2 linked regions of the Tistrella bauzanensis genome follow. The protein of the gene in region 1 interacts with the protein of each later gene in a pairwise test. Links are inferred from orthologs where the notes say so. Each region holds a gene or a part of one and is shown on either strand. Other genes may lie near its edges. The genes, in order: IEW15_RS17080 and groL.

Region 1 (11,555 bases):
CCGCGAAGATCCGATCCGCTGGACCGGACCGGTGATGGCTGGCGGCCGGTTGCATCTGGTGTCGACCTCGGGCCAACTGATGTCTCTGGATCCTGCCGATGGTGCCCGCACCGGCGAGATCGACGTCGGTGGACCGGTGATGATTTCGCCGGTGGTGGCCGGCGGCATGCTGTATGTCTTGCGCGACGACGCCACGCTGGTCGCCGCTCGCTGAGCGGAAGCTGCGCCGGCCCGGGTGCCGACGCCCCAGCTCGGCGCTTGACGTGGGACGTTTTGGCGTTCATTGATGCTGTCCGGACCCCGCAGGCCCCGCGCCTGCGGGGCCGCCGCCGCTTGAAGCTTCACCTGCGATGCCGCAGACCCCAGGGCCTGTGCGTCGTGATCACCTGATACGTCCATACCGGAGGTCGCGTCCATGCTGACCGTGGCGCTGGTCGGCCGGCCGAATGTCGGCAAGTCGACCCTGTTCAATCGTCTGGTCGGGCGACGCATCGCCATCGTCGACGACATGCCGGGTGTCACCCGCGACCGGCGCATCGGTGATGCCCGCCTCGGCAATCTGCGCTTCAACGTGGTCGATACGGCGGGTCTTGAGGAAATCGGGAACCCGTCAGACCTGAATGCGCGCATGCAGGCGCAGACCCGCACCGCGATCGACGACGCCGATCTGGTGCTGTTCATGATCGATGGTCGCGCCGGTGTAACGCCCACCGACGAATATTTCGCCGATCTGCTGCGCCGGGTGGAGACCCCGGTTGTGGTGGTGGTGAACAAGTGCGAGGGCCGGGCCGGCGATAGCGGCCTCGCCGAAGCCTGGGCGCTTGGGCTGGGCGAGCCGCTGCCCCTGTCTGCCGCCCATGGCGACCACACCAGCGATCTGTACGACGTGCTGTCGAGCCATGGCGCCGCCCATGCCGAGGCGCTGGAGGATGCCGCTGCCGCGGAAGCCGAAGCCCGTGCGGCCCGCCGGCGTGCCGCGGCGGTCGCCGGTGCCGTGGGCGAGGCGGCGGAGCTTGCCGCCGAAGGCCCGCGGGAAGTGGGTCTGGATGCCTTCGACGACGATGGATCGGATATCGATGTCGACGAAGATGCCGATGACGAGACCCTGGCTGCGGCCGAAGAGCGCGCCATGGCTGAGATCGGCAACCAGAAGGCGCTTCAGATCGCGATCGTCGGCCGCCCCAATGCCGGCAAGTCGACCCTGATGAACCATCTGCTGGGCGAGGACCGGGTGCTGACCGGGCCGGAGGCCGGCATCACCCGCGATGCCATCGCCGTCGACTGGCTGCATGCCGGCCGCCGCATCCGGCTGATCGATACCGCCGGCATGCGTCGCAAGGCCCGGATCGACGACCGGGTCGAGAAGATGTCGGTTGACGAGACCCTGCGCGCGATCCGCTTCGCCCATGTCGTCATCATGATGATCGATGCCGAGCGCGGGCTTGAGAAGCAGGATATGACCATCGCCCGTCTGGTGGTCGACGAAGGCCGCGCCCTGGTCGTGGCGGTGAACAAGTGGGACACCGTCACCAATGCCGATGAATTCATGACCGAACTGCGCCGGCGGATGAGCCATGTGATGCCGCAGGTCAAGGGCGTGCCGGTGGTGACCATCTCGGCGCTTGCCGGCCACAACACCGATAAGCTGGTCGATGCCTGTTTCGACATCTACCGGATCTGGAACCGTCGGGTGTCGACCGGCAAGCTGAACCGCTGGCTGGAGCGGATGACCGAGAACTATCCACCGCCGATGGCTCATGGCCGGCGGCTGCGGCTGCGCTATGCCACCCAGATCAAGACCCGGCCGCCGGCATTCGCCGTGTTCGTCAGCCAGCCCAAGGAACTGCCGGACAGCTATGTCCGCTATGTGGTCAACGGCTTGCGGGACGAATTCGATCTGCCGGGCGTACCGGTGCGTGTGGTGCTGCGGACCAGCGAGAACCCGTTCGCGAACCGCAAGAAAAAGTGGTGATCCATGTCCGGGCTGGCGATCGGTCTTGAAGATGTCCACGCGGCCGCAAGGCGGCTGCATGGCGTTGCGCACCACACGCCGGTCCTGACATCGGCCACGGCCGATGCCAGAACCGGCGCGCGACTGTACTTCAAACCCGAGAACCTGCAACGGATGGGGGCCTTCAAGTTCCGCGGCGCCTATAATGCGCTGGCGCGGCTGAAGGAAGCGGATGATGTGCCGCCGGGCGTGGTTGCCTTCTCGTCGGGCAATCATGCCCAGGCGGTGGCGCTGGCCGGCCGTCTGCTCGGCCTCGAGACCGTGATCGTCATGCCGTCGGATGCGCCGGCGATCAAGCGCGAGGCAACCCGCGGCTATGGCGGCGAGGTCGTTGCCTATGACCGCTATATGCAAGATCGCGAAGCGATCGGCCGCGACATCGCCATACGCCGCGGCCTGGTGTTGATTCCGCCTTTCGATCATCCGGATGTGATGGCAGGGCAGGGTACCGCCACATTAGAGCTGATCCAGGATGTTGTGGCACTGCCCGATGGCGGCGCCCTTGACATGCTGTTCGTCTGCGTCGGTGGCGGCGGGCTGATTTCAGGCGCGGCCGTGGCCGCCAAGGCGCTTAATCCCGCCTGCCGGGTGATCGGCGTCGAACCCGAGGCCGGCGACGATGTCCGTCGCAGCCTGTCTGCCGGGCACATCGTCCGGATCGATCCGCCCCGCACGATTGCCGATGGTGCCCAGACCACGGCGCCGGGCCATCTGACTTTCCCGATCATTCAGGCGCTGGTCGACGAGGTTATCACCGTGTCCGATGACGCGCTGGTGGCGGCGATGCGCTTCTTTGCCGGCCGGATGAAGCTGGTCGTCGAGCCGACAGGCTGTCTGGCTGCGGCTGGTGCCTTTTCCGGACAGGTCGACGTGGCCGGCAAACGCGTCGGCGTCATCCTGTCGGGCGGCAATATCGATCTGGAGCGGTTTGCAGCGCTGGTCGCCGGCTGACTGCCTGTCCGTGCGACGGCGACACCGCCGGCCTGATCCGCGGATCCGCGCCTTCGGGCGACATCCCCGCACCTTCGGGTGACATCACCTTGCTTTTCTGACCACAAATCGACCCGTCGCCACAGCTGCGTCACGAGCGGCTGCGGCGACCACTATTACGAGCATTTCCAATGTAAGTTCGCGATTCAGGCTCAAGTCTCGCGGAATGCCGGAATCGTGACCTCGGTCTATACGCGCAGATCACGGCAATTTCACATAACATGGCACAGACCATGGCCACGCCTCTCCGGACACGGTCATGTATCAGAATGTGTTTGCGCTTTGGTTGTGCCCAGGCGCGCGTTCAGATGCGGTTGCGATCGTTCGGGCGGACCAGAATCGTGACGGTTTCATGGGCCTGCTCGATGTCCAGAAACCGGAAGCTGGCCATTCTCTGCGGCGTGGCCGGAGCCAGAGACATGATCGTGTTCACTATCTCCTCGTGAAGGGAGCCAAGCCGACTCTCGACAAATTTATCATCGGCACTCGCGGCCGCCATCAGCATTGCCACCAGTTCAAGGATCTCACGCGTGTTCAGCCTGGACGGGCGTTCATTGCCTGTGGTGTCGCGATGCTGCACGTCCTGTTCCGGCATCACCGTCTGTATCCGTTGCACACACGTTCGCAACGCCACATGCACGTGCGAGAAACGGGCCGTCTCGCCCGGCATGTGCCGCCGTCGGAACGCGATTGGGGAGGAGAACGGCCGAATCCTGCTGGAACGCAACGGTCGAAGTCGGTTCACGGCAGCACTGCCCGCCGACCGAAACCTTAGATGTCCATGACAGGGCATGTCAACAGGTGTTTGCATAACTTTAGATTGATTTCTGTGAAGGAATAATGAGCGAAAACGACAAAAGGCCCCGTAACAGCGAGGTCACAAAAGCGGCGATTCTGGATGCAGCGCGCACCGCATTCGCAGAGAACAGCTATGATGTCGTTGGCCTTCGCGAAATCGCGCGGGTAGCGGAGGTCAATGTGTCATTGGTCATTCGCTATTTCGGCTCGAAGGAGCGGCTGTTTTCTGTCTGCCTTGAGGAAGCGGCATTCGATGCGCTGCTTCGTGACGTCCCGCGGGAACGTCTGGCGGAGGTGCTCAGCCGCTTCGCACTTCATCGCCATCCATCCGACGAAACGATGCCGCCTGCCGACGATGGCATGGATGCGCAGGATATCGCAGCCTGCTACAGAGTGTGCCGTATGCTGATCTGCTCGATCAACAGCCGTATGGCGGCGCCGCTGATCCGGGCACGGCTGGAATCCGATCTGCTCTACCATCTCGTCGAGCGGATCGGCGGCAGCCACGCGCGGGAGAAGGGGCGGCTGGTGCTGGCGCTGCTGATCGGGCTGGCGCTGACCCGTGGTGTGCTCGATGGCGACGGTCCCCGCGGCGGCGGCGTGAAGGCCGATGGCGTCGACAGCCCCCATCGGGCCCCAGATGGCCATGTCCATCTGGCCGAAAGCCTGCTGAAAGTGATCATCGACGACATACCGATCAGCCGGGATCGGGCCTGAGCGCCCGGCAGGGTGATGATCGGGCCCGGGCGCCCCGCAGGGCGGTAACCGCCTCTGGGCGCCCCCACATGCAGAAAGGCCCCAGGCCGCATTGATGTGCAGCCTGAGGCCTCGGTATCCTGCGCTCGGTCCGGTCGGCCCAGCGGCAGCCGATACAATCATCGGCTGCCTGCCGGTCAGTGCCGGCCGATCATCGCCGTCCCATCAATGAACATGCCCGCAGCCCGGACCATGCTGATGGCCGCCATGGTCGTCGCCAGCCTGTGCCTGCGGTGCCGGCTGGGCCACGAAGATCTCGCCATTGGCGGTCAGCCCGGGGGAGGCCAGATCCAGGAACAGCTCGGCGATCGCCTCGGGCGGGGTCTGCATGGCCTTGTCCTCGCCGGGATAGGCCTGACCCCGCATACGGGTGCGCAACGCCCCCGGGTCGATCAGATTGGCACGGATGCGGGAATTCTCGATCTCCATGGCCCAGGTCTTGACCATGGCTTCCAGTGCCGCCTTCGAGGTGGCGTAGGCCCCCCAATAGCCGCGGATCTTGCGGGCGGCGCGCGAGGTGACGAAAATCGCGCGTCCGGCGGGCGACAGCTTCAGCAACGGCTCGCAATTGCGGATCAGGCGCTGATTGGCCGAGACATTGACCGTCATCACCCGGTCCCACTCTTTGGGCCGCTGCTGCGACATGGGCGCGATGTTGCCGAGCAGTCCGGCATTGCCGACCAGGATGTCGAGCCGGCCGAACCGCTCATAGATCTGCTTGCCAAGACTGTCGAGCTTGTCCAGCTCGGCCAGATCGGCCGGAACCAGAGTGGCTGTGCCACCGACCGCCTTGACCCGGTCGTCGGTCTCTTCCAGCCCGCCGACGGTGCGGGCCAGAAGGATGACATGGGCCCCCGCCTGGGCATAGCGCTCGGCAACCGCAGCCCCAAGCCCCCGCGAGGCGCCGGTGATCAGGGCGATCTTGCCGTCCAGAGGGCGGTCGCCGTCCACGGGTTCGGATGGGGCGGGGGCATCGGGCGTGTCGGTCATGGCTTTGGGTCCGGCCTTCTGGCTTGCGGGCAGGGGCAGATTACGAGCGGGATCAGGCGAAGTCGCTGCGCAGACGGAATTTGGCGTCGCCGCCCTCGGTCTGGCCGTCGGTCAGCGGCAGGGCATAGTCGCCGGTGAAGCAGGCGTCGCAATACTGGGGCTGCGCGGCATTGCGGCCGGGCTCACCCATGGCGCGATACAGGCCGTCCATCGAGATGAAGGCAAGGCTGTCGGCATTCATGAACCGCGCCATTTCGTCGATGCTCATTCGCGCCGCCAGCAGCTTTTCGCGGCTGGGGGTATCGACGCCATAGAAGCATGGATTGGTGGTGGGCGGCGATGCGATGCGCATATGCACCTCGGTCGCGCCCGCCTCGCGGACCATGTTGACGATCTTGGTCGAGGTGGTGCCGCGCACGATGCTGTCATCGACCAGGATCACCCGTCGACCCTTGATCATCGGCACATTGGCGTTGTGCTTCAGCTTGACGCCCAGATGCCGGATCTGGTCGGTGGGCTCGATGAAGGTCCGGCCGACATAGTGATTGCGGATGATGCCATAGTCGAAGGGGATGCCGCTCTCTTCCGAGAAGCCCAGCGCCGCCGGCACGCCGCTGTCGGGCACCGGCACGATCACATCGGCATCGACCAGGCTTTCGCGTGCCAGTTCGCGGCCGATGCGCTTGCGCGCCTCATAGACGCTGACATTTTCGAGCACGCTGTCGGGGCGGGCGAAATAGATGTGCTCGAAGATGCAGAACCGGCTGGAGACCTTGGGGAATGGCTTGATCGATCGCAGGCCGTCATAGTCGATCACCACGATTTCGCCGGGCTCGACGTCCCGCACGAACTCGGCACCGATGATGTCGAGGGCGCAGGTCTCGGACGCCAGCATCATCGCGCCGTCCAGCTTGCCGATCACCAGCGGACGCACGCCCCAGGGATCGCGCATGCCGATCAGCGTGTCGCGCATCAGGGCGACGATCGAATAGGCGCCATGCACCTGCCGGAGCGCGTCGATGATCTTGTCGACCACGTCCGTGTACAGGCTGATCGCGATCAGATGCACGATCACTTCGCTGTCGGATGTCGACTGGAAGATGCAGCCGCGATTGACCAACTGGCTGCGCAGGGTCAGGGCGTTGGTCAGGTTGCCGTTATGGGCGATCGCCAGGCCGCCGAAGGCGAAGTCGGCATAGAGCGGCTGGATGTTGCGCAGGCCGGCACCGCCGGTCGTTGCGTAACGGACATGGCCGATGCCCATATTGCCGATCATCTGCACCATCAGGCGCTCATCGGCAAAGGCGTCGCCAACCAGGCCGACCGCGCGATGCGGATGGAACTGGTCGCCATCATAAGTGACGATGCCACAGGCTTCCTGGCCGCGATGCTGAAGCGCATGCAGCCCGAGCGCCACGTGACGTGCCGCTTCCTGATGGCCATGGATACCGAAGATTCCGCACTCTTCGCGCAGATGGTCGTCGTCTTCTAGGAACTGGTCCCGGCCGGCGGGCTGGGGTTGGAAGGGATGGGTAATGATCATCGCCTCGCACCGCTTTCGACGACCGTCGTGATGCCGCGGTCGCTCCGTCGCCCGATCACGATCAATTGGCACCCGCACCAGAGGTCTGGTCACCACCGGACGGCGCCGCCGTTCCGGGTTCGATCGCATCGAGAAGCCGGTTCATATCATGCCTCGCCCCATCCCCGTAACCGATTTCACCGCCGGAGGGGGTTGCGCCTGCGGCATTGCCCGACGGAGGCCCGCCCGCGGCCGGTGCCTGGGCGGTGCTGTCGCGGGACATACCGGGCATCGCACCGCCCAATGTGCCCCGTGCCGCATCGGTCGCGGCGTCCGCCGTGGCGTTGGCGGCCTGATCGGCGCGCTCCAGGAACTGGTTGCGCATCCGCTCGGGCACGACGCTCTGGATGACCTGGGCGGCGCCAACCACCATCGGTCGGGTCTCGGACCGGCGCACCCAGTCCGGCTCTCCATTCGGCCCCCAGACCCATAGTAGCCCCATATAGATCACCGCCATGACCGCAAGGCCGCGCGCGATGCCGAAGCCGGCGCCCAGGATGCGGTCCAGGAAGGTGAAGGGGCTGCCAGAGACGATATCGCCGATGGCGCGGGTGATGACCGACAGGATCAGCAGCGACACCAGGAAGATGACGGCGATCGTGGCAATGTCGCCGGCGGTTTCGCTGGCGATCATGTCATCGGCCAGCGGCCGCAGCGGATCGAACAGATAGGCGGTGATCAGGGCGGCGCCCGCCCAGGCAAGGATCGACAAAGCCTCGCGCACGAAGCCGCGGATCAGCGCCACCAGGGTCGAAAGTGCCACGATGGCAAGAACCACCACGTCGGCAAGCGTCAGAGACATCCGGGTCTTCCTTCAACAGTGGCGGCGTGGCGCCAGTCGTGACACCACACCGTCATTCGATCATTCCGCGCGGTTGCCCCCGGCGGGCGCGGGCGCCATCGCCGGATTTCGGGTCAGCCCGTCCGCCACCGTCGCGGGCGGCTGCGTCTGCAGGTTTCGGAGCATATTCGCCGTTCACGCCCACGAACAGTTCAACCAGTTCTGCCAGTCGTTTCAACGGGCGGATATCGACCGGCATCTGCCGGCCGGTGCCGCTGGCAGGCACGAAGGCGCGGGTGAAGCCAAGCTTCGCCGCCTCTTTCAGCCGTGCTTCCATCTGTGACACGGCCCGGACCTCGCCCGACAGCCCGACCTCGCCCAGCACCACCGTTTCCTTGGGCAGCGCCCGGTCGGTCAGCGACGACAGCAGGGCGGCGGCAATCGCCAGATCGGCTGCGGGTTCAAGGATGCGCAAGCCGCCGGCGACGTTCAAGTAGACGTCGTTCGAGCCCAGAGACAGCCCGCAGCGCGCGTCCAGCACCGCCAGGATCATCGACAGCCGGCCGCTGTCGAGCCCGACCACCGTCCGGCGCGGCGTGCCCAGCGCCGATGCCGCCACCAGGGCCTGAATTTCCACTAGCACCGGCCGGGTGCCTTCCAGCCCCGCAAACACGGCGCTGCCTGACACCTTTTCGTCGCGGTCGCCCAGAAAAATCGCCGAGGGGTTTTCCACCTCGACCAGCCCCAGATCGGTCATGGAAAACACGCCGATCTCGTCGGTGGCGCCGAAGCGGTTCTTGACCGCGCGCAGGATGCGATAGGCATGGCCGCGCTCGCCCTCGAAATGCAGCACCGTGTCGACCATGTGTTCCAGCAGGCGCGGACCGGCGATCTGACCCTCTTTGGTGACGTGGCCGACGATGATCATGGCGATGCCGCGGCGCTTGGCCAACTGGATCAGTTCCTGTCCACAGGCGCGGACCTGCGACACGGTGCCCGGCGCCCCGTCCAGCCCGTCATGACGCATGGTCTGGATACTGTCGATCACCGCCACCGCCGGCCGGTCCGTCGGCAGTTTCTCAAGCGTGGCGATGATGTCGCGGACGCTGGTATCGGCCGCAAGCCGCACCGAACTGCCGTCGAGCCCCAGGCGGTGGGCACGCAGCCGCACCTGATCGACCGATTCCTCGCCCGACACGTAATAGGCATCGACCCCATGGCCGGCCAGTGCCGCCAGGGCCTGGATCAGCAGGGTCGATTTGCCGATGCCCGGATCGCCGCTGATCAGGATCGCGGCCCCCGGCACCAACCCGCCGCCCAGCACGCGATCGAGTTCGCCGATGCCACAGGTCCGCCGCGCCACCACCTCGACCGGCCCGTCCAGGGTGACGAAATTCAGCCCCCGCCGCGCCGACGCCACGGCCGAGCCGCGGCCGCCGGCCACCGGCTGGGGCAGGGCTTCCTCGACCATGGTGTTCCATTCGCCGCAGGTCTCGCAGCGCCCCGCCCATTTGGATGCGGTGGCGCCACAAGCCTGGCAGACATAGTGGCTGGTGGCTTTCGCCATGGGTGGTCCGGTCTCCGGAACAGGTCGCGTCAGGGACGCCGGATTTCCATCTGGATCGGTCCGTCCGCGCGGCCGTGAATGAACTGGTCGACATAGGGGTTGCCGCTGTGGTCGATCATCTCGACCGCGCCGGTCCAGATGATCCGGCCCTGATGGATCATCGCCACATGGTCGGCGATCTTGCGGGCGCTGGCCATGTCGTGGGTGATGGTGATCGCGGTGGCGCCCAGCCGTTGCACCTGATCTCGGATCAGGTCGTTGATCACGTCGGCCATGATCGGATCGAGGCCGGTGGTCGGTTCGTCGAAGAACAGGATGTCGGGATCGGTTGCGATCGCCCGCGCCAGGCCGACCCGCTTCTGCATGCCGCCCGACAATTCCGACGGCGCCAGGGCCGCGACATCGGCGCCAAGTCCTACCAGCGCCAGCTTTTCAACCGCGATTTCACGCGCCTTACGGCGGGCCATGCGCTTGCCCTGGATCAGGCCGAAGGCGACATTCTCCCAGACCGGCAGACTGTCGAACAGGGCGCCGCCCTGAAACAGCATGCCCATGCCGGCCATCACGTCCTCGCGGTCGCGGGCCGACATGCCCTGGGTCTCGCGGCCATCGACCCGGATCGAGCCCTTGTCCGGGTGCACGATGCCCAGGATCGACTTGATCAGCACCGATTTCCCGGTGCCCGACCCGCCGATCACCACCAGTGACGAGCCGGCGTCGACGGTGAGGTCGATGCCGCGCAGCACGTGCTTGGGCCCGAACGACTTATGGACATCGTTCATCGCGATCTTGGGGGGCTGGACAGCCATATCGGAAGGGATGCCGCCGTCGGTCATGTCACGTCAAGCTCCGTGGTGGGCCAAGCGGCAGGCTCAGCGGGCAAAGAACAGCTCGGTGATGATGTAATTGAAGATCAGCAGCAGGATCGAACTCGACACCACCGCATTGGTGGTGGCGCTGCCGACCCCTTGTGCGCCGCCGCGGCTGTTGAAGCCGTGATAGCAGCCCATGGTCGCGATCAGAAAGCCGAACACCGCCGCCTTTACCAGCCCCGAGATCACATCCATCGGCTCGACGAAATTGAAGGTGGTGACCAGATAGGTGGTGGAGATGAAGCCCAGCTTGTAGACCCCGACCAGCCAGCCGCCCATCACGCCGATGATATCGGCGATCAGCACCAGCACCGGCAGCATCAGGGTCGCGGCCAGAACCCGGGGCGCGATCAGATACTTGTACGGGTTGGTGCGCAGCGTGCTCAACGCGTCGATCTGCTCGGTCACCCGCATGGTGCCGATCTCGGCGGCGATGGCGGCACCAACCCGGCCGGCGACCATCAGCCCGGCCAGCACCGGCCCGAGTTCCCGGGTGATCGACAGTACAACAACACCGGCGACCGCGCTTTCGGCCGAGAACCGCGCGAAGCCGGTATAGGATTGCAGCGCCAGCACCATGCCGCTGAACAGGGCGGTCATGCCCACCACCGGCAGGCTGTAATAGCCGATCTCCATCATCTGGCGCCCCAGGACGCGCAGATGGAAGGGCGGCGTCACGACATGGCGCAGCACCGTCAGGATGAACAGCGCGACGCGGCCCACTGTCTCGAACAGGCCGAGCAGAGCCCGGCCGATGGCGGCGAGCGGGTTCATGGGGTGCGGTCAACCTCCGTCAGTGGTGCGGCCGCATCGGCGGACATGCCGGCAGCAGATCCGGTCAGCCGCCGGGCATAGCGGCGGCCCAGGCGGGTCAGCACGTCATAGCTGATCGTACCGGCCTCGTCCGCCAGTTGATCGATGTCGCGATGGGCGCCGATCAGCTCGGCGACCGCGCCGGCATGGGCAAGGGTATCGGGCAGGGCGGTCACATCCACAGTCAACAGGTCCATCGACACCCGGCCGACAATCGGTGCCGCGTGGCCGGCGATGACCACATGGCCACGGCCGCCGGTCGACCACGGCCAGCCATCCGCATAGCCGGCAGCGAGTGTCGCCACCTGCATGCCTGGCCGCGCGCGGGCTGCCGCACCATAGCCGACACTCTCGAAGCTGTCGACGGTTCGCACCTGCAACAGCCGCGCCTTCAG
Region 2 (16,717 bases), on another replicon or contig:
CGCTATGTATTCCCCAACCCGGCCCGGCCCAATCCGCTGTATCCGCCGACGGCGCAGGCGATGCGGATCGCGCCGGACGGGATGTTCACCATCGGCGACATTCCGGTGCGGGCCTTCCCCCAGACCCATGGCCGGGTCACCAGCCTGGGATTCCGCTTCGGGCCGATCGCCTATTCGACCGATGTCAACGCATTGGACGACGCCGCCTTCGACGTGCTGGCCGGCACCCGGTTATGGATCGTCGATTGTCTGCGGGAACGGCCGCATATGACCCATTCCTGGCTGGACCAGACCCTGGAATGGATCGGCCGGGTCGGGCCCGAACAGGCGGTTCTGACCCATATGAATCACGAGATCGGCTATGCCGGTCTGGCGGCGCGCCTGCCGGACGGGGTCGTTCCCGGCCATGACGGCCTCAGCCTCGACCTGCCCCACAGCGCGGCCTGACCGCCCCCGCCTTGAAGGCCTCGCCCCATGGACCAGACGGCCATTCAGACCATTGTCTATGCAACCATGCGTGATCCGATTCTGTGGGTCTTGTGTATCGCCATCGGTTGGCGGCTGAAGCGGCCGCTGATCACGCTGTTGTGGATGCTCACCGCCGGCGGCCTGTTCTTCGGCCTGTTCCGGGGCATGATCTATCGGGTGGCCTTCAATGAACCGCTGGAAGGCGGCGCCTTCGGCATCGTGGTTGCGTCAGCTCTGATCCTGACCCTGGCCGGCGGCATCGCAGTTCATGGTCTGCGCATGCTGGCGGCGGGTCGCGGTACCTCGACCACGCATGACACCGGTACGGGCGCCAATGGTGGAACGCCGGCAAGCAAGGCCGGCCCCGCCAGCCGCCGCGACGACCGTGCCGGCCGTCGCGGAAAGCAGGGTGGCCCTGGTCAGGGCGGCCAGAATCGGGGAAGCCCTGGTCAGGGCGGGCAGGGGCGTCGCGACCGGGGCTGATCGCCCCCCTTGGCAACCGGCGCCGGCATGCCCATTTGTGCGTCAGACGGGAAGATTGTCTTGCCCGTGTCGCATCATGGGAGACGCAGCCAGCCATGGCCAGACTGCGCCTGTTTCGCATCGCTGCCCTGCTCGGGCGCGATGCCCTTGCCCTGATCTCCAGCCTTCGTGACCGCCGGCAGAGCTGGTCGGCGCGCATGGCCATTCTGGGCGTGCTGCTTTACGCGATCAGCCCGCTGGATCTGATCCCCGACTTCCTGATGATCATCGGCGTGATCGATGATCTGGCGGTGGTGGGCTTCGGAATGCGCTGGGCGCGTCGTCGCACGCCCGAACACGTGATGGCTGATCACCGTGGCCGGGTCGACCGGGTGCTGGACCGCTGGTTCGGCCCCTCCAACGCCCCGGCCGACGCCGGCAGCCGGCGGTTCTGACCGGCCCACCCGCCCTGAAAAGCCACCCCCTCGATAAAAATCGTCAACGGCCGGGATGAAACCCGGCCGTTGCTGCGTATACAGGATATGAACACAAATCGCAGTGGCTTCGATGTGGTGGGGGAACTGGGCGCGCTTCGGCGTTACGCCCGGGTGCTGACCCGCGACGAGGCCGAGGCCGAGGATCTCGTTCACGATGCGCTGGTGCGGGCCTATGAGCGCCGCGGCAGCTTTCGCAGCGGCGGCAATCTGAAGGCCTGGCTGCTGGCGATCGTGCACAACACCTTCATCTCGGCGCGACGCGCCAGCCGTGCCCGCGCCACGCGCGACAATCACGCCGCCAGCCTGGATCCGCTGCATGTCGAGCCGTCGCAGGATGGCGTCGTGCGCCTGGATCAGGTGCGGCGGGCGTTTCTGCGCCTGCCTGACGAACAGCGCGAAGCCCTGCATCTGGTCGCCATCGAAGGCATGTCCTATCAGGATGCGGCGGCCACACTGGATGTGCCGGTGGGGACACTGATGTCACGGATCGGCCGCGCCCGTGCGGCCTTGCGGGCGATGGAAGACGCAGCCGACGCCGCGACGACAGCCGCCGGCGATGTGATACCGCATCTGCGTGTGGTGGGAGGATCGGATGACCGTGCCAACTGAACGCATCCCCGATTTCGACCTGCACGCCTATGTCGACGGCCAGTTAGACATCGCACGGCGGATGGACGTGGAGGATTATCTGTCCCGCCATCCGGATGTTGCTGCCCAGGTGATGGCCGATCTGCGCACCCGCGATGCCCTGCGGATTGCCTTCGCGGCCCCGTCCGGCCGGTCTACGCCGCGGCTGCTGGAAGCCGGCCGACGACTGGAGCGTGGCCTCGCCTTCACCGGCGTTGCCCGCCGTTTCCAGCGCGCTGCCGCCATCGTGGCTCTGCTGTCGATCGGCTGGGCGGCCCATGGCCAGTTCGGCGGCATTTCCACCAGCGAGGCGGCGCCGACTCCGCCGGCTTTCGTCGATGAGGCGCTGGTTGCCCATCAGGTGGCCCTGCTGCGTCAGTCGATGAGTTCGGCGGTGGTGGCGGCGCATCTTGATGCCGACGAGATCCGCGCCGTGACCCGGATCGCGCTGCCGCAGCTTCCCGCTGACTGGCAGGTGGTGGATGTGCAGGTTTTCCCGGCTGGCGATGGCCCCAGCGTCGAATTGACCCTGGATGATCGCAAGCTGGGCCGGATGTCGTTGTTCGCGGTCAGGGTCGACGATTTCGCCGTCTCCTGGCCGCAGGAAGTGAAGGCCGATGCCGCCACTGCCGCCTTCTGGCAGATCGGCGATCAGGCTTATGTGCTGACCGCCAGTGCCGCCGATCTGCGGGATCTGGGGGCGGCTGCGGACCGCCTAGCCCGCAGTCTGTACTGAGAACATGGCGAAGGGCAGGGCGGCCGGCGCCGGGCGTCCTGCCCTTCAAAGACGACCACAAACGATCCGGACCCACAGGTGTCATGTGCCCGCCATCATGGCGGGCATGGCCCTGAAAGCGGTCCTGCAACGGGGACTGAACGCATATGAACCTGCCTCCCTTCGCCCGCGAAGCCGTCCAGGGCCAGACCCGCGGCGCCGTTTACGACGAGGGCCTCCGGCGGCACATGCTCCGGGTCTATAACTATATGGGCCTGGGCCTGGTCCTGACCGGCATCGTCGCCTTCCTGGTCGGCACCACGCCGGCCTTGTATGTGCCGATCTTCAGCACCCCGCTCAAATGGGTGGTGATGCTGGCGCCGCTGGCCTTCGTGCTGGTGTTCTCGTTCCGCATGCACAAGATGTCGGCCGCCGGCGCCCAGATGGCGTTCTGGGCCTTCTGTGCGGTGATGGGTCTGTCGCTGTCGTCGATCTTCCTGGTGTTCACCGGGGCCAGCATCGCGCGCACCTTCTTCATCGCCGCTGCCATGTTCGGTGCCACCAGCCTGTATGGCTATACCACCAAGCGTGACCTGTCGAAGTTCGGCTCGTTCCTGATCATGGGCCTGATCGGTGTGGTGATCGCCAGCCTGGTCAACATTTTCGTCGGCTCGACCATGCTTCAGTTCGCGGTCTCCGTGATCGGTGTGCTGGTCTTCGTCGGTCTGACCGCCTGGGACACCCAGTCGATCAAGGAACAGTACTCGGAAAACTGGGACGCGGAATCGACCCAGAAGCTGGCCGTGTTCGGGGCGTTCTCGCTGTATCTCAACTTCGTCAACCTGTTCCAGCTTCTGCTGAGCCTGACCGGCCAGCGCGAGGAATGATCCAACGATCGTCCGCCCCTGCCTCTGCGCCATGCAGGGGCAGGGGGCGGCACCTTCCACCCGCAACAACCATCCAAGTCTCTCTTCATCAGGGAACCATTGACGTCATGGACGCTCAGGACCGCAAAGCCATCGACGACCTTTTCGCCAGGCTGGGACAGGTCGAGCAGAATGCCGGCCCGCGTGATGCCGAGGCCGACGCGGTGATCCGCCAGCAGGTATCGAGCCACCCGGCGGCGCCCTATTACATGGCGCAGACCATCGTGGTTCAGGAACATGCGCTGAACGCAGCCCAGCAGCGGATTCAAGAGCTTGAACAGACGCTGGCATCGCGGCCGGCCAGCGGCGGGTTTCTGTCCAGCCTGTTCGGTGGCGGCAACCGCGGACCGCAGCCGGCACCGCAGCCACGCGCGGCTGCCGGCTATGGCCAGCAGCAGCCGGGCGGGGCGCCGGGATATCAACAGCAGCAGCCGGGCGGCGCTCCCTGGGGCGCGCAGGCTCAGCAGCACCGCCGTGGCGGTGGCTTTCTGGCCGGTGCCGCACAGACCGCTATGGGTGTTGCGGGCGGTGTCGTGCTCGGCAACATGATCGCCGGCATGCTCAGCCCCGATGAGGCCATGGCGGCCGCACCGGAAGAGCCGATGCCTGAAGAGATGGATCCCGCCGCCGACATGGCGGCGGATGACGGCGGCTTCTTCGGTGGCGACGAAGAGCTGTTCTGACGAGACCGGAATTTCGGCCACCCCGAGCGCTGATCGCTATTATGCCCCGGGGCAGCCACACCAGGTTCGATGGCCGGCACGATGATGCCGACCATCGACCACCGACCGGCCAAGCATCGACCTTTGCCCGCTTGCCGGTCGTGCCTTCGGCGGTCCGCCCTGACCTCCGAAGGCCTGCCCATCCGATCCGGCTGCCCCCGGATCGGTCGCCGATGCGGACGTGACTATCTCCCGGGGAACGGTTCGAAGACCGTTCCCCGGCTTTTTTTATGCAATGCCTGCTGGTGCTGAAGTCTCGCGAGCCCGGGAAGGGCAGGCCAGTCAGTTCAGTCAGGAAGAGGCCAACGGCCTGTCCGGCGTCGGCGTCGCGACCATTCCAGGGAGTGCCGATATCACCGCACCATGCAGCCGTATCCATGAAGATATACCGATGGATGGCAAAGGGCCTGTGGTTGGACGACATGACATATCTCTGCGAAGCCACTGGAAAGACGGAATGTCCTGGATATCGAGCCAAACCTTATTTTCCATAATATAGCTTATGCGATTTACCGATTGAAAATCATTACGGCGGGATGGTGCAATCCCGACCGGATCGGTCTTATATATGGGGCCTGTACAAGGTCGCCCCGATACGGAGCCAGTCGATCTCATGAGCCTGCTTGCCCAAACCCCGATTTCCGTCCTGGACCTGTCGCCGATCCGGGCCGGACAGACCATCGCCCAGTCCTTCACCGACAGCCTGGCGCTGGCCCGCCATGTCGAGCGGCTGGGTTACACCCGCTATTGGCTTGCTGAGCACCACAACATTCCCGGTGTCGCCAGTTCGGCGACCGCGGTGCTGATCGGTTATATTGCCGGCGGCACGTCGACGATCCGAGTCGGATCTGGTGGCATCATGCTGCCGAACCACGCGCCGCTGATCGTGGCCGAGCAGTTCGGCACGCTTGAGACGCTGTATCCCGGCCGCATCGATCTGGGGCTTGGCCGGGCGCCGGGTACCGACGGCATGACCGCACGGGCGCTGCGCCGTGACCTGACCGCTCAGGGCGACGATTTCCAGCCGCTGCTGGCAGAGCTGCGCAATTACCTCCGCACGCCGGAGGCACCCTCGCCTTACGCCGTGCGCGCGATTCCGGGCGAAGGCACCAATGTGCCGATCTGGCTGCTGGGCTCCAGCGGCTATAGCGCCGAACTTGCCGGCCGTCTTGGTCTGCCATTTGCCTTCGCCGGCCAGTTCGCGCCACGCTATATGATGCAGGCCCTGGCGATCTATCGTCACGTTTTCGAGCCATCGGAGGTGCTGGACGCGCCATACGCGATGATCGGCACCAATGTCATCGCCGCCGAAACCGATGCCGAGGCCGACTATCTCTCGACATCGGCCAAGCAGCATATTCTGAACCTGATCCGCAATGATATGAAGCCGATGCAGCCGCCTGTCGACAGCATGGATGCACTGTGGACAGCCCGTGAGGCCGAGGCTGTGGCCAGTTTCCTCGGCGCCTCGGTCATTGGTGGCCGTGAGACGGTGGCCGCCGGGCTGGAACACCTGCTGGACGCCACCGGCGCCAATGAAGTCATGATCAACGCCGCCGTCTATGATCAGGCCGCGCGCCAGCGCTCATACGGCATCGTGGCCGAGCTGCGGGATCACGCCGCCAACGCGGCCTGATCCATCGATCTACCGGGCCACGTCCGGTCCACACCATGGGCCAGAGGTGGTTCATCATGGACCGGTCGGCGAGGGAGCGGTAGAAAGGAGCGCCGGAGGATGGTGCCCGTCCGGGGCCAGGCCGCCCGCGCTCCGACCTCACCCGCTCAAGGCCTAAGGCCCTGCCCGTCATGACCGATGATGCCGCATTCCTCCGCAACCGCCGCCAGATCGATGCCCTGATCGCGGTAATGGCGCGGCTGCGCGATCCGAACACCGGATGCCCATGGGATCTGGCGCAGGATTTCTCGACCATCGCGCCCTATACCATCGAAGAGGCATACGAGGTCGCCGACGCCATCGACCGGGGCGCCATGGCCGATCTCGCCGACGAACTTGGCGACCTGCTGCTTCAGGTGGTGTTCCACGCGCGCATGGCCGAAGAGGCCGGCGCTTTTGCATTCCCCGACGTGGTCGAGGCGATCGTCACCAAGATGATCCGCCGGCATCCGCATGTGTTTGCCGATGATGCCGCGCCGGATGCAGCCGGCATTCCGCAGGTGAAGCGGCGCTGGGAAGATATCAAGGCCGAAGAACGCGCCGCCAAGGGCGTCGCCACAGAGCCGGCCAGCCTGATGGACGATGTCGGCCGCGCCCTGCCCGCCTTGATGCGAGCCACCAAACTCGGCAAGCGTGCCGGCCGGATCGGCTTCGACTGGCCCGATGCCGGCGGCATTCTCGACAAGGTCGAGGAAGAGGCCGCGGAACTGCGCGAAGCGATGGCTGCCGGCCCGACCGATGCGATGCGCGAAGAGGTCGGCGACCTGCTGTTCACCGTCGCCCAGCTCGCCCGCAAGCTCGACATGGATGCCGAAGATGCGCTCCGACTGGCCAATGCCAAGTTCGAGCGTCGATTCCGGTCTGTCGAGCAACAGCTTGATCCGCAAGAACGATCCGCCCCAGTCGATGCCGATCGGCTGGAGGCTTTGTGGCAGATGGCAAAGGCTCGCACCAATGCCGCCACCTGACCACCCGACCATCACCCACCCGACCAGATCCCCCAGGGAGATTTCTTGATGACCGACCGTCTGACCGTACTGATCACCGGCGCCACTGCCGGCTTCGGTGCCGCCCTCGCCCGCGCCTATGCGGCATCGGGCGATCGCCTCGTCCTGATCGGGCGGCGGACCGAGCGGCTTGAGGCGCTGAAGGCCGAGCTTGGCGGCGAGGTTCACGTCGTCACCCTCGACGTCCGCGACCGTGCGGCGGTGGAAACCGCAATCGCCGCCCTGCCCGCACCGTTCGATGCCGTCGACGTCCTGATCAACAATGCCGGTCTCGCCCGCGGCCTCAACCCGGCCCAGTCGGCGGATCTGGACGACTGGGACACCATGATCGACACCAACATCAAGGGCGTCACCTACATGGCCCGCGCGGTGCTGCTGGGCATGGTGGCGCGCGATCGCGGCCACATCATCAATCTGGGCTCGGTCGCCGGCACCTATCCCTATCCGGGCGGCAATGTCTATGGCGGCACCAAGGCCTTCGTGCATCAGTTCTCGCTTAACCTGCGCGCCGACCTTCTGGGCTCCAACGTCCGCGTCACCTGCATCGAGCCGGGCATGGCGGAAACCGAATTCAGTCTGGTGCGGTTTTCGGGCGACGACAGCCGTGCCTCGAAGGTCTATGAGGGCATGACCCCGATGAGCGCCGACGACATTGCCGGCGTCATCCATTGGGTGACCAAGATGCCGCGGCATGTGAATGTCAACACGCTGGAACTGATGCCGGTGATGCAGGCGTTCAACAATTTCGCGATCAAGCGCGGCTGACGCATCAGGCAACGATCATCTGAAGAGACGTCCGCCCGGCATGTGCCGGGCGGACATTTTTCGTGGGCATGCGGCGGAGCGACGAACCGTTGGCATGGCAGATGGTCGCTCGCACCTGAAAAAGAAAAGGCTGCGGCCCCGTTTCCGGGACCGCAGCCTGATCTTGTATCCTGCCCGGAACCAGAAGGCTCCGGCCAGGGTGGACCGGGTTTGGCTGGATCAGAAATCCATGCCGCCCATGCCACCCATGCCGCCCATGCCACCGGCCGGAGCGGAGTCCTTCTTCTCGGGCTTCTCGGCGATCATCGCCTCGGTGGTGATCAGCAGACCGACAACCGATGCAGCGTCCTGCAGGGCGCTGCGGACAACCTTCACCGGGTCGATGATGCCGGCCTTCACCAGGTCGGTATACTCGCCCTTCTGGGCGTCGAAGCCCCAGTTGGTGTCGGTGCTCTCCAGCAGCTTGCCGGCGATCACCGCGCCATCGACGCCGGCATTGTCGGCGATCTGGCGAACCGGACGGCTCAGCGCACGGCGGACGATGTCGATGCCGGTGGTCTGGTCGGCATTGGCGCCAGCCAGGCCTTCGAGCGCCGAGATGGCATACAGCAGCGCGGTACCGCCGCCGGGAACGATGCCCTCTTCGACCGCGGCGCGGGTTGCATGCAGCGCGTCGTCGACGCGGTCCTTGCGCTCCTTCACCTCGGTCTCGCTGGCGCCACCGACGCGGATCACCGCGACGCCGCCGGCCAGCTTCGCCAGACGCTCCTGGAGCTTCTCACGGTCGTAGTCCGAGGTGGTCTCCTCGATCTGCGCCTTGATCTGCGCCACGCGGCCCTGGATCTCGTCCTTCTCGCCCGCACCGTCGACGATGGTGGTGTCGTCCTTGGTGATGCGGACCATCTTGGCGGTGCCGAGCATGTCGATGGTGACAGTCTCAAGCTTGATGCCCAGATCTTCCGAGATCACCTGGCCGCCGGTCAGGATCGCGATGTCCTGCAGCATGGCCTTGCGGCGATCGCCGAAGCCGGGGGCCTTGACGGCCGCGACGCGCAGGCCGCCGCGCAGCTTGTTGACCACCAAGGTGGCCATGGCCTCGCCTTCGACGTCCTCGGCGATGATCAGCAGCGGGCGGTTCTGCTGAACCACCGACTCAAGCACCGGCAGCATCGGCTGGAGGCTCGACAGCTTCTTCTCGTAGAGAAGGATCAGCGGGCTCTCAAGCTCGGCTTCCATCTTCTCGGCATTGGTGACGAAATACGGCGAGACATAGCCGCGATCGAACTGCATGCCCTCGACCACGTCCAGCTCGGTCAGCAGGCTCTTCGCCTCCTCGACCGTGATGACGCCTTCCTTGCCAACCTTCTGCATGGCCTCGGCGATCATCTCGCCGATCTCACGCTCGCCATTGGCCGAAATCGTGCCGACCTGCGAAATCTCGTCCGAGGTGTTGATCGGGCTCGACCGGGTCTTCAGGGTCTCGACGACCTTGATCACCGCCTGATCGATGCCGCGCTTCAGATCCATCGGGTTCATGCCGGCGGCAACCGACTTGAGGCCCTCGTTGAAGATCGCCTGGGCGAGGACGGTGGCGGTGGTGGTGCCGTCACCGGCATTGTCGGCCGTGCGCGAGGCAACTTCGCGAACGAGCTGGGCGCCCATGTTCTCGAACTTGTCCGACAGCTCGATTTCCTTGGCGACCGAGACGCCGTCCTTGGTGATGCGTGGCGCACCGAAGGACTTCTCGATCACGACGTTGCGGCCCTTGGGGCCCAGCGTCACCTTCACGGCATTGGCAAGGGCGTCGACACCGCGCTGAATCTTGACGCGGGCGTCATTACCAAACTTGATTTCCTTGGCAGCCATGTTCGTTCCTCGAAAGCTCGAATTGTGACAGGGGCGCACCCGTATGGGCGCGGCATCCCTGAAGATCGTCATTGGCCCCGGTCACCCGGGGCCAGAGATGCGGCCGTTGAGAGGGATCAGCCCTCGATCACGCCGAAAATGTCCTGCTCCTTCAGGATCAGAACGTCCTGGCCATCGACCTTCACCTCGGTGCCCGACCACTTGCCGTAAAGCACGCGATCGCCGACCTTCACGTCGAGCGCCACCAGCTTGCCGTCGTCGCCGCGGGTGCCATTGCCCACCGCAACAACTTCGCCCTGCTGCGGCTTCTCCTTGGCGGTGTCGGGGATAATGATGCCGCCGGCCGTCTTCTGCTCCTGCTCGATCGGGCGCACAACGACGCGATCATGCAGCGGACGAATCGCCATGGGTAATCTCTCCAGTCTGAGCGGTTCTCTGAGGATGTGCCGGCCCGCGGGGATGCGGTTATCGCCAGCATCACGCGGGCTGTTTAGCACTCCTCAGGTAAGAGTGCTAGCAATTCGTTCAAGGACGGCCGGCCGAAAAAAATCACCGGCCGGCCGAAAAAAATCATGTGTCGGAATCCGGCGCGGAAAGATGGGGCCAGCGGGCCTGAAAGCGGGAGATGTCCTGGGGTTTCAGGCGGACCGAGACATGGGCTGCCGCCTCGTCATCCGCGCGTGCCGCCACTTCGCCATGGGCATAGAGCCAGGCCAGCGCCTGGCCATCGCTGTGCGGCACGTCGAAATCGGCCAGTTCGTCGCCGACCGCGAGCCTTGCATCGATGGCGCGCAGCAGCCCGTCGAGCCCCTCGCCGGTCATCGACGATCCTGCGACCGCGTCGTCGGCACGCGCCGCTTCGTTCAGAACCTGATCGCGTGCATCGCCATCGAGCAGGTCCAGCTTGTTGCGGAATTCCAGAACGTCATGCGGCAGGCGATGTCCCAGGCCCAGCTCGCCCAGCACCTGAAGCACGTCGCGGCGCTGGGCCGCGGTATCGGGGTCGGCGATGTCGCGGACATGGATGATCAGCGCCGCTTCCTTCACCTCTTCCAGCGTCGCGCGGAAGGCGGCGATCAGGCCGGTCGGCAATTCGGATACGAAGCCCACCGTGTCGGACAGGATGATCCTGCGGCCTGAGGGCAGTTCCAGGGCCCGCATGGTCGGATCCAGGGTCGCGAACAGCATATCCTTGGCGACCACCGCCGCACCGGTCACCCGGTTGAACAGGGTCGACTTGCCGGCATTGGTATAACCGACCAGCGCCACCACCGGATAGGGCACCTCACGGCGGTTCTTTCGGTGCAGTTCACGGGTACGGACCACCTCGATCAGTTGCAGCTTCAGCTTCGCGACCTTGTCGTCGATGATCCGGCGGTCGGTCTCGATCTGGCTTTCACCGGGGCCGGCCAGGAAGCCGCGGCCACCGCGCTGGCGTTCAAGATGGGTCCAGCTGCGCACCAGACGGCTGCGCTGATATCCGAGCCGCGCCAGCTCCACCTGAAGCCGGCCTTCCCGGGTCCGTGCCCGATCGGCGAAGATTTCCAGGATCAGCCAGATCCGGTCGATGACCTTGACGTTCCAGGCCTTTTCAAGATTGCGCTGCTGGATCGGTGTCAGCGGCCGGTTGATCACCACCAGATCGACCGGGGCGGCCTCAAGCTGTGCCTTGATCTCGTCGACCTTACCGGAGCCGAACAAGGTGGCCGGGCGCGCCCGCGCCACCGACACCACGACGCCCTCGGCGACCTCAAGCCCAAGGGCCGTGGTCAGGGCCATGCCCTCGTCCAGTCGCGCACGCATGCCGCGGATCGCGTCGGGATCGTCATCCACCAGAGCGGCAGCCGGCGCCGGGCCACGGCTGCGGCGTTGTTGCTTGATGTCCGGTTGGAGCACCAGTGCCCGGGCCGGTCCATCGCCCATACCGTCGTCACCGGTTCTCAATTTGATCTGATCGTCGGACAAGCCGCTCCTTCATGCGCCATGCGCAAGGCGTGATCGCGACAGAACGTCGCTCAAGGTTGATGTCATCAGACGTCGATGTCATCAGGAAAGGCCGCCAGCGATACCGCGGCGGCCCCAGTCTGTTAGATATTGGTCGACCAGCCGGAGGGCGCCACCGCCGCCAGCAACGGTGGCGCTGTCTGCGGCCGGGTCAGTGGTCCCCGTGCTCCTTGTCACGTTCGCCCTGGGCCTGGGGGTCGAACAACTGCACCGGTACAGTCGGCATCACGGTCGAGATCGCATGCTTATAGACGAGCTGACTGTGCCCGTCCCTCCGCAAAAGCACGGAGAAGTTGTCGAACCAGGTCACAACACCCTGAAGCTTGACACCATTGACCAGGAAGACGGTCACGGGAGTCTTGTTCTTCCGGATGTAATTCAGAAACACATCCTGGAGATTCTGGTTCTTCTCAGACGCCATGGAGGCACCCCTTCTTGTTATCATGCGGCGAGTTTGATCTATCTCCCGGCCGCCGCGGCCGCTTTCTGGGCCTTAGCCGGGATCTTTGTCGAGCCGGTGCCGGACGTCCCCCGTCCAGTTACCGCGTGCCATCACACGCCGGCCCGGGCCTTGCCATATCGGACCGACCGATCAGGTAAGACCCATCGCCGAAGTTACAAGGTCATGCAGGTGGCGGCAATCGACAACCCTGATCGATGCGCGGGCAAGCGCCCCGTCATCGAGGCTCGCGCCATCATGGACCAGCAGAATGCCGGTGCAGCCGGCGGCCGTGGCACAGTCCATATCCACCAGCGCATCGCCCACGAACCACACATCCGGCCCGGCCGCGACCGCCATCGGCGCCAGGGCCATGGCAACCGGTGCCGCATCGGGCTTGTCCCGCGCGGCATCGCCCGCCCCCACCAGTGCCGTGAAGCGGCTGGTCCAGCCCAGATGCCCGGCTTCCGCACGCAGGAATGGCCCCTGCTTGTTGCTGACCACGCCGACCGGCACCCCGGCCCGTGCCAGCAGGTCCAGCAGATCGGCGGCACCGTCCATGGCGGTCAGCAGATCCAGATGGCGCGCGGCATAGGCCGATTTGAAATACAAGGCCGCTTCCTGCCAGCGATCGCCGAACAGATCGGGAAAGGTGTCGCGCATCGACCGTCGGATGCGCAGCCGGCCCTCTTCCGGCGTCAGCACCGGTGGCTGACCAAAGGCGATCATCACGTCGTTATAGGCCGCCAGAATCGCGCCCCAGGCGTCGACCAGGGTGTGATCCCAGTCGAACAGCACGGCAGCCGGCAGCGGCAGCCGGGCGAAGGCCGTGGCGTCGTCGATCGCGGTCATGCGCGATGCTCCTGATGTCGGTTCATGGCATTGGGGGCCTGGGTCCGGGCGGCCCGGCCGGGCTCAGAAGAATTCCAACCGCACCGAGAACAGCTTCTCCACCTTGCGGATGCTGTCGGCCAGGGCGAACAGCACGATGCGGTCGCGCACCTTGATGATGGTGTCGCCATCCGGCGCCATCACCTTGCCGTCGCGAACCACGGCACCGATGATCACGCCCGGGGGCAGCGCGGTGTCGCGCAGCGGCCGGCCGACCAGCGGCGAGGTCTCCAGCGCATCCGCCTCAATGATCTCGCCGCCGCCATCATGCAGGCTGTAGACCGCATGAATGCGGCCGCGCCGGACATGCTGCAGGATGCGTGAGACGGTCACGGCCCGCGGGTTGATCACCACATCCACACCCAGAGAACTGATCAGCGGCGGATAGGTCGGGTTGTTGACCAGCGCCATCGCCCGTTTGCAGCCCAGCCGCTTGGCCAGCAGCGCCGACAGGATGTTGGACTCATCGTCATTGGTGACGGTGACGATGGTTTCGGCATGGCTGATATTGGCGTCACCCAACAGGTCGGGATCCAGCCCGCTGCCCGACAGCACCAGCGAATGGCTCAGCCGGTCGGCAATGCGCTCGGCGCGGTGGCGATCGGCTTCGATCAGCTTGATGTTCAGCCGTGGTTGCAGCTTTTCCAACTGCACGGTCAGGAACAGGCCGATATTGCCGCCACCGACCACGACGATCCGCCGGGCCTCGCGCTCCTCGAAGCCGAAGATCGCCATCGCCCGCGGCACGTGCTCGCGGTCGGCGACGAAATAGATCTGGTCGCCGGGCAGGATCTGGTCACGCGGGGTCGGCACCATCATCCGGTCGCCGCGGATGATGGCGACGATACGCAAGGTCAGGTCGGGAAACAGCTCGGTCAACTGCGCCAGCGGCGTGTTGACCACCGGACAGGCCGCATCGGCCTTCAGGCTGACCAGATAGACCCGGTCGCCGGCAAATGGGATGACGTCGGTGGCACCCGGCACCTTCAGCCGCCGGCCGATGGCGCGCGCGACCTCCAGCTCCGGCGAGATGATCACGTCGATCGGCAGGTTCTCGCGGCTGAACAGGTCGGCCCACATCGGCTGCAGATAGCCCTGATGACGCACGCGCGCGATCTTGGTCGGCACGTTGAACAGGGCATGGGCCACCTGACAGGCGACCATGTTCACCTCGTCCGACGCGGTCACCGCGATCAGCATGTCGGCATCGGCGGCGCCGGCCTGTTCCAGCACGTCCGGATGCGAGGCATAGCCGATCAGCCCCTTGATATCCAGGCTCTCCGACAGCTTCCGGATCAGATCTTCCGACTGGTCGATGACCGTGATGTCATTGTCTTCACGGGCGAGCGACCGGGCGATGTTATAGCCCACCTGGCCGGCACCGCAGATGATGACCTTCATGTACGCCTGCCTTCCGGGGGCCGCACCCTGTGATCAGGACAGGGATTTACGACGAGGTGTTGATGCCGAGGCTCTTGAGCTTGCGGTGCAGGGCCGAACGTTCCATGCCGACGAAGCTTGCCGTGCGCGACACATTGCCGTTGAACCGCGCCACCTGTGCCTTCAGATAGTTGCGCTCGAACACCTCGCGCGCATCGCGCAGCGGCAGGCCCATGATCTCGCCATCTTCCGACGGATTGACCAGGGCCGGCGCCCCTGCCCCCAGTTCCGGCGGCAGCATTTCGGCCCGGATCTCGGCCTGGACGTCGCCCGGTGCCATGATCAGCAGCCATTCGATGACATTGCGCAACTGCCTGACATTGCCCGGCCACTCGCCGGCCTGAAGCACGGCCAGCGCATCGGCGCCCAGACTGCGCGCCGGCAGACCCGACAGCCCGGCCGCCCGCACCATGAAATGGCGCGCCAGATCCGGGATGTCGTCGCGGCGTTCCTTCAGGCTGGGCACGCGCAACGGCACCACGTTCAGGCGATAGAACAGATCCTCGCGGAACCGTCCGGCCTGGATCTCGGTGCCGAGGTCGCGGTTGGTCGCCGCCACCACACGCACATCCACCTCGATCGGCCGTTCGCCGCCAAGACGGGTGAAACGCTGTTCGTGCAGCGCCCGCACCACCTTGCCCTGGGTTTCGAGCGGCAGGTCCGACACTTCGTCCAGGAACAACGTGCCCGAATGGGCCTGTTCGAACAGGCCCAGCTTGCGTGGCGTCTCTGGGCCCAGCGCGCCGGGTTCGGCGCCGAACAGCTCGGCCTCGACCCGGTCGGGGGTCATGATCGCGCAGTTCAGCACCACGAACGGCGCCTCTGCGCGCTTCGACTGCATGTGTACGCGCCGCGCCGCCACTTCCTTGCCGGCACCGGCGGGGCCGGTGACCAGCACGCGGCTGTTCGTCGGCGCCACCCGCTCGATCGTGTGGCGCAGCTGCCTGATCGCCGCCGATCCGCCGATCAGTTCGGCATCGATACCGGCGCGCTTCTTCAGGTCGGCGATCTCGCGGCGCAGCTTCGCCTGTTCGATCGCATTGCGGACCACCAGCAGCAGCCGGTCCGATTTGAACGGCTTCTCGATGAAATCATAGGCACCGTCGCGGATCGCCGTCACCGCGGTCTCGATGGTGCCGTGGCCGCTGAACATCACCACCGGCAGGCCGGGATGCTCGCGCACGATCTCGGCCAGAATCTCCATGCCGTCGAGCCGGCTGCCGTCGAGCCAGATGTCGAGCAGCACCATATCGGGGAGACGGGCGGCAACTTCCCCCAGCGCCTCGTCGCTGTTGCGCGCGGTGCGGGCGGTATAGCCCTCATCACGGAGCAGTTCGGCGACGAGGTGCCGGATGTCGTCCTCGTCATCGACGATCAGAATGTCCGATGGCATCGCGTCAGGGCCTTGTAGAACCAGGTTCGCTGATAGGACCGTCTTGGCTTGGCGGGGTCGGCCGGATTTCAGGGGTAACCGCACCGGCGACGGAGACCGGGGCAGCCAGAGGCAGTTCAAGCGTGGCGACGGCGCCGAGAATGCGTCCGTCGCTGTCCCGCCTGTCGTCGATCGACACGCGGCCGCCGTGATCTTCCATGATCTTGCGCACGATGGCGAGGCCCAAACCCGTTCCCTTGGCCTTCGTTGTGACATAGGGCTCAGTCAGCCTGCCCTTCAAGCTCTCGGGCAGACCGCGCCCGGCATCGGTGACGGTGATCTGTGCCAGCCGGTCGCGGGCCTCGATGGCGACGACGATGCGCCGCCGCTCCGGGGGCAGATCACGCGCCGGCACACCTTCGGCTTCGGCAATGGTATCAACGGCCTGTCCGGCATTCACCAGAAGATTGGTGAGGGCCTGTCCCAACAGCCGGCTGTCTGCCCGCACCAGGACAGGCACGTCCGGGCGGGTGAATTCGAATCCCAGTTCGGGGCGGCCAAGGCGTTGAGTGATCACAGATTCACGCACCAGCGGTCCCAGATCGACGTCGGTCATCACCGGCTGGGGCATACGGGCGAAGGACGAGAACTCGTTCACCATGCGGCCGATATCGCCGACCTGACGGATGATGGTATCAGTGCAGGCGACAAAGGTATCGGGATCGGAGGTGATCTCTTTCAGGTAGCGGCGTTTCAGGCGTTCGGCCGACAGTTGGATGGGGGTCAGCGGGTTCTTGATCTCGTGAGCGATACGGCGCGCCACGTCCGACCAGGCGGCGGT

Evidence for each region.
Region 2: the proteins of IEW15_RS17080 (region 1) and groL interact in binary tests that used the Escherichia coli proteins (3 or more experiments, as listed by UniProt). The link is inferred for Tistrella bauzanensis from one-to-one orthologs.

The regions. Positions count from the first base shown.
Region 1 is NZ_BMDZ01000045.1:2,097-13,651, forward strand. The notes cover bases 8,409-11,197. They hold IEW15_RS17080 (ABC transporter ATP-binding protein), read right to left. Parts: upstream 10,312-11,197; coding sequence 9,505-10,311; downstream 8,409-9,504. Other genes in these bases: radA (DNA repair protein RadA), read right to left, coding at 8,409-9,475; IEW15_RS17085 (MlaE family ABC transporter permease), read right to left, coding at 10,348-11,121; alr (alanine racemase), read right to left, coding at 11,118-11,197. In the rest of the region: IEW15_RS17035 (outer membrane protein assembly factor BamB family protein), read left to right, coding at 1-214; ribosome biogenesis GTPase Der, read left to right, coding at 416-1,972; IEW15_RS17045 (threo-3-hydroxy-L-aspartate ammonia-lyase), read left to right, coding at 1,976-2,962; IEW15_RS17050 (hypothetical protein), read right to left, coding at 3,306-3,596; IEW15_RS17055 (TetR/AcrR family transcriptional regulator), read left to right, coding at 3,842-4,516; IEW15_RS17060 (SDR family NAD(P)-dependent oxidoreductase), read right to left, coding at 4,721-5,545; purF (amidophosphoribosyltransferase), read right to left, coding at 5,598-7,088; IEW15_RS17070 (CvpA family protein), read right to left, coding at 7,150-7,929; more of radA, read right to left, coding at 7,982-8,408; more of alr, read right to left, coding at 11,198-11,555. UniProt on the Escherichia coli protein: Part of the ABC transporter complex MlaFEDB, which is involved in a phospholipid transport pathway that maintains lipid asymmetry in the outer membrane by retrograde trafficking of phospholipids from the outer membrane to the inner membrane.
Region 2 is NZ_BMDZ01000019.1:18,457-35,173, forward strand. What follows is about bases 7,408-10,376. They hold groL (chaperonin GroEL), read right to left. Parts: upstream 9,731-10,376; coding sequence 8,084-9,730; downstream 7,408-8,083. Other genes in these bases: IEW15_RS09915 (SDR family NAD(P)-dependent oxidoreductase), read left to right, coding at 7,408-7,864; groES (co-chaperone GroES), read right to left, coding at 9,847-10,137; hflX (GTPase HflX), read right to left, coding at 10,301-10,376. In the rest of the region: IEW15_RS09870 (MBL fold metallo-hydrolase), read left to right, coding at 1-447; IEW15_RS09875 (hypothetical protein), read left to right, coding at 475-951; IEW15_RS09880 (YkvA family protein), read left to right, coding at 1,047-1,385; IEW15_RS09885 (sigma-70 family RNA polymerase sigma factor), read left to right, coding at 1,473-2,036; IEW15_RS09890 (anti-sigma factor), read left to right, coding at 2,020-2,790; IEW15_RS09895 (Bax inhibitor-1/YccA family protein), read left to right, coding at 2,937-3,656; IEW15_RS09900 (DUF2076 domain-containing protein), read left to right, coding at 3,764-4,378; IEW15_RS09905 (LLM class flavin-dependent oxidoreductase), read left to right, coding at 5,031-6,053; mazG (nucleoside triphosphate pyrophosphohydrolase), read left to right, coding at 6,224-7,060; more of IEW15_RS09915, read left to right, coding at 7,109-7,407; more of hflX, read right to left, coding at 10,377-11,653; RNA chaperone Hfq, read right to left, coding at 11,886-12,155; IEW15_RS09940 (HAD family hydrolase), read right to left, coding at 12,327-13,025; Trk system potassium transporter TrkA, read right to left, coding at 13,089-14,465; nitrogen assimilation response regulator NtrX, read right to left, coding at 14,512-15,897; IEW15_RS09955 (sensor histidine kinase NtrY-like), read right to left, coding at 15,902-16,717.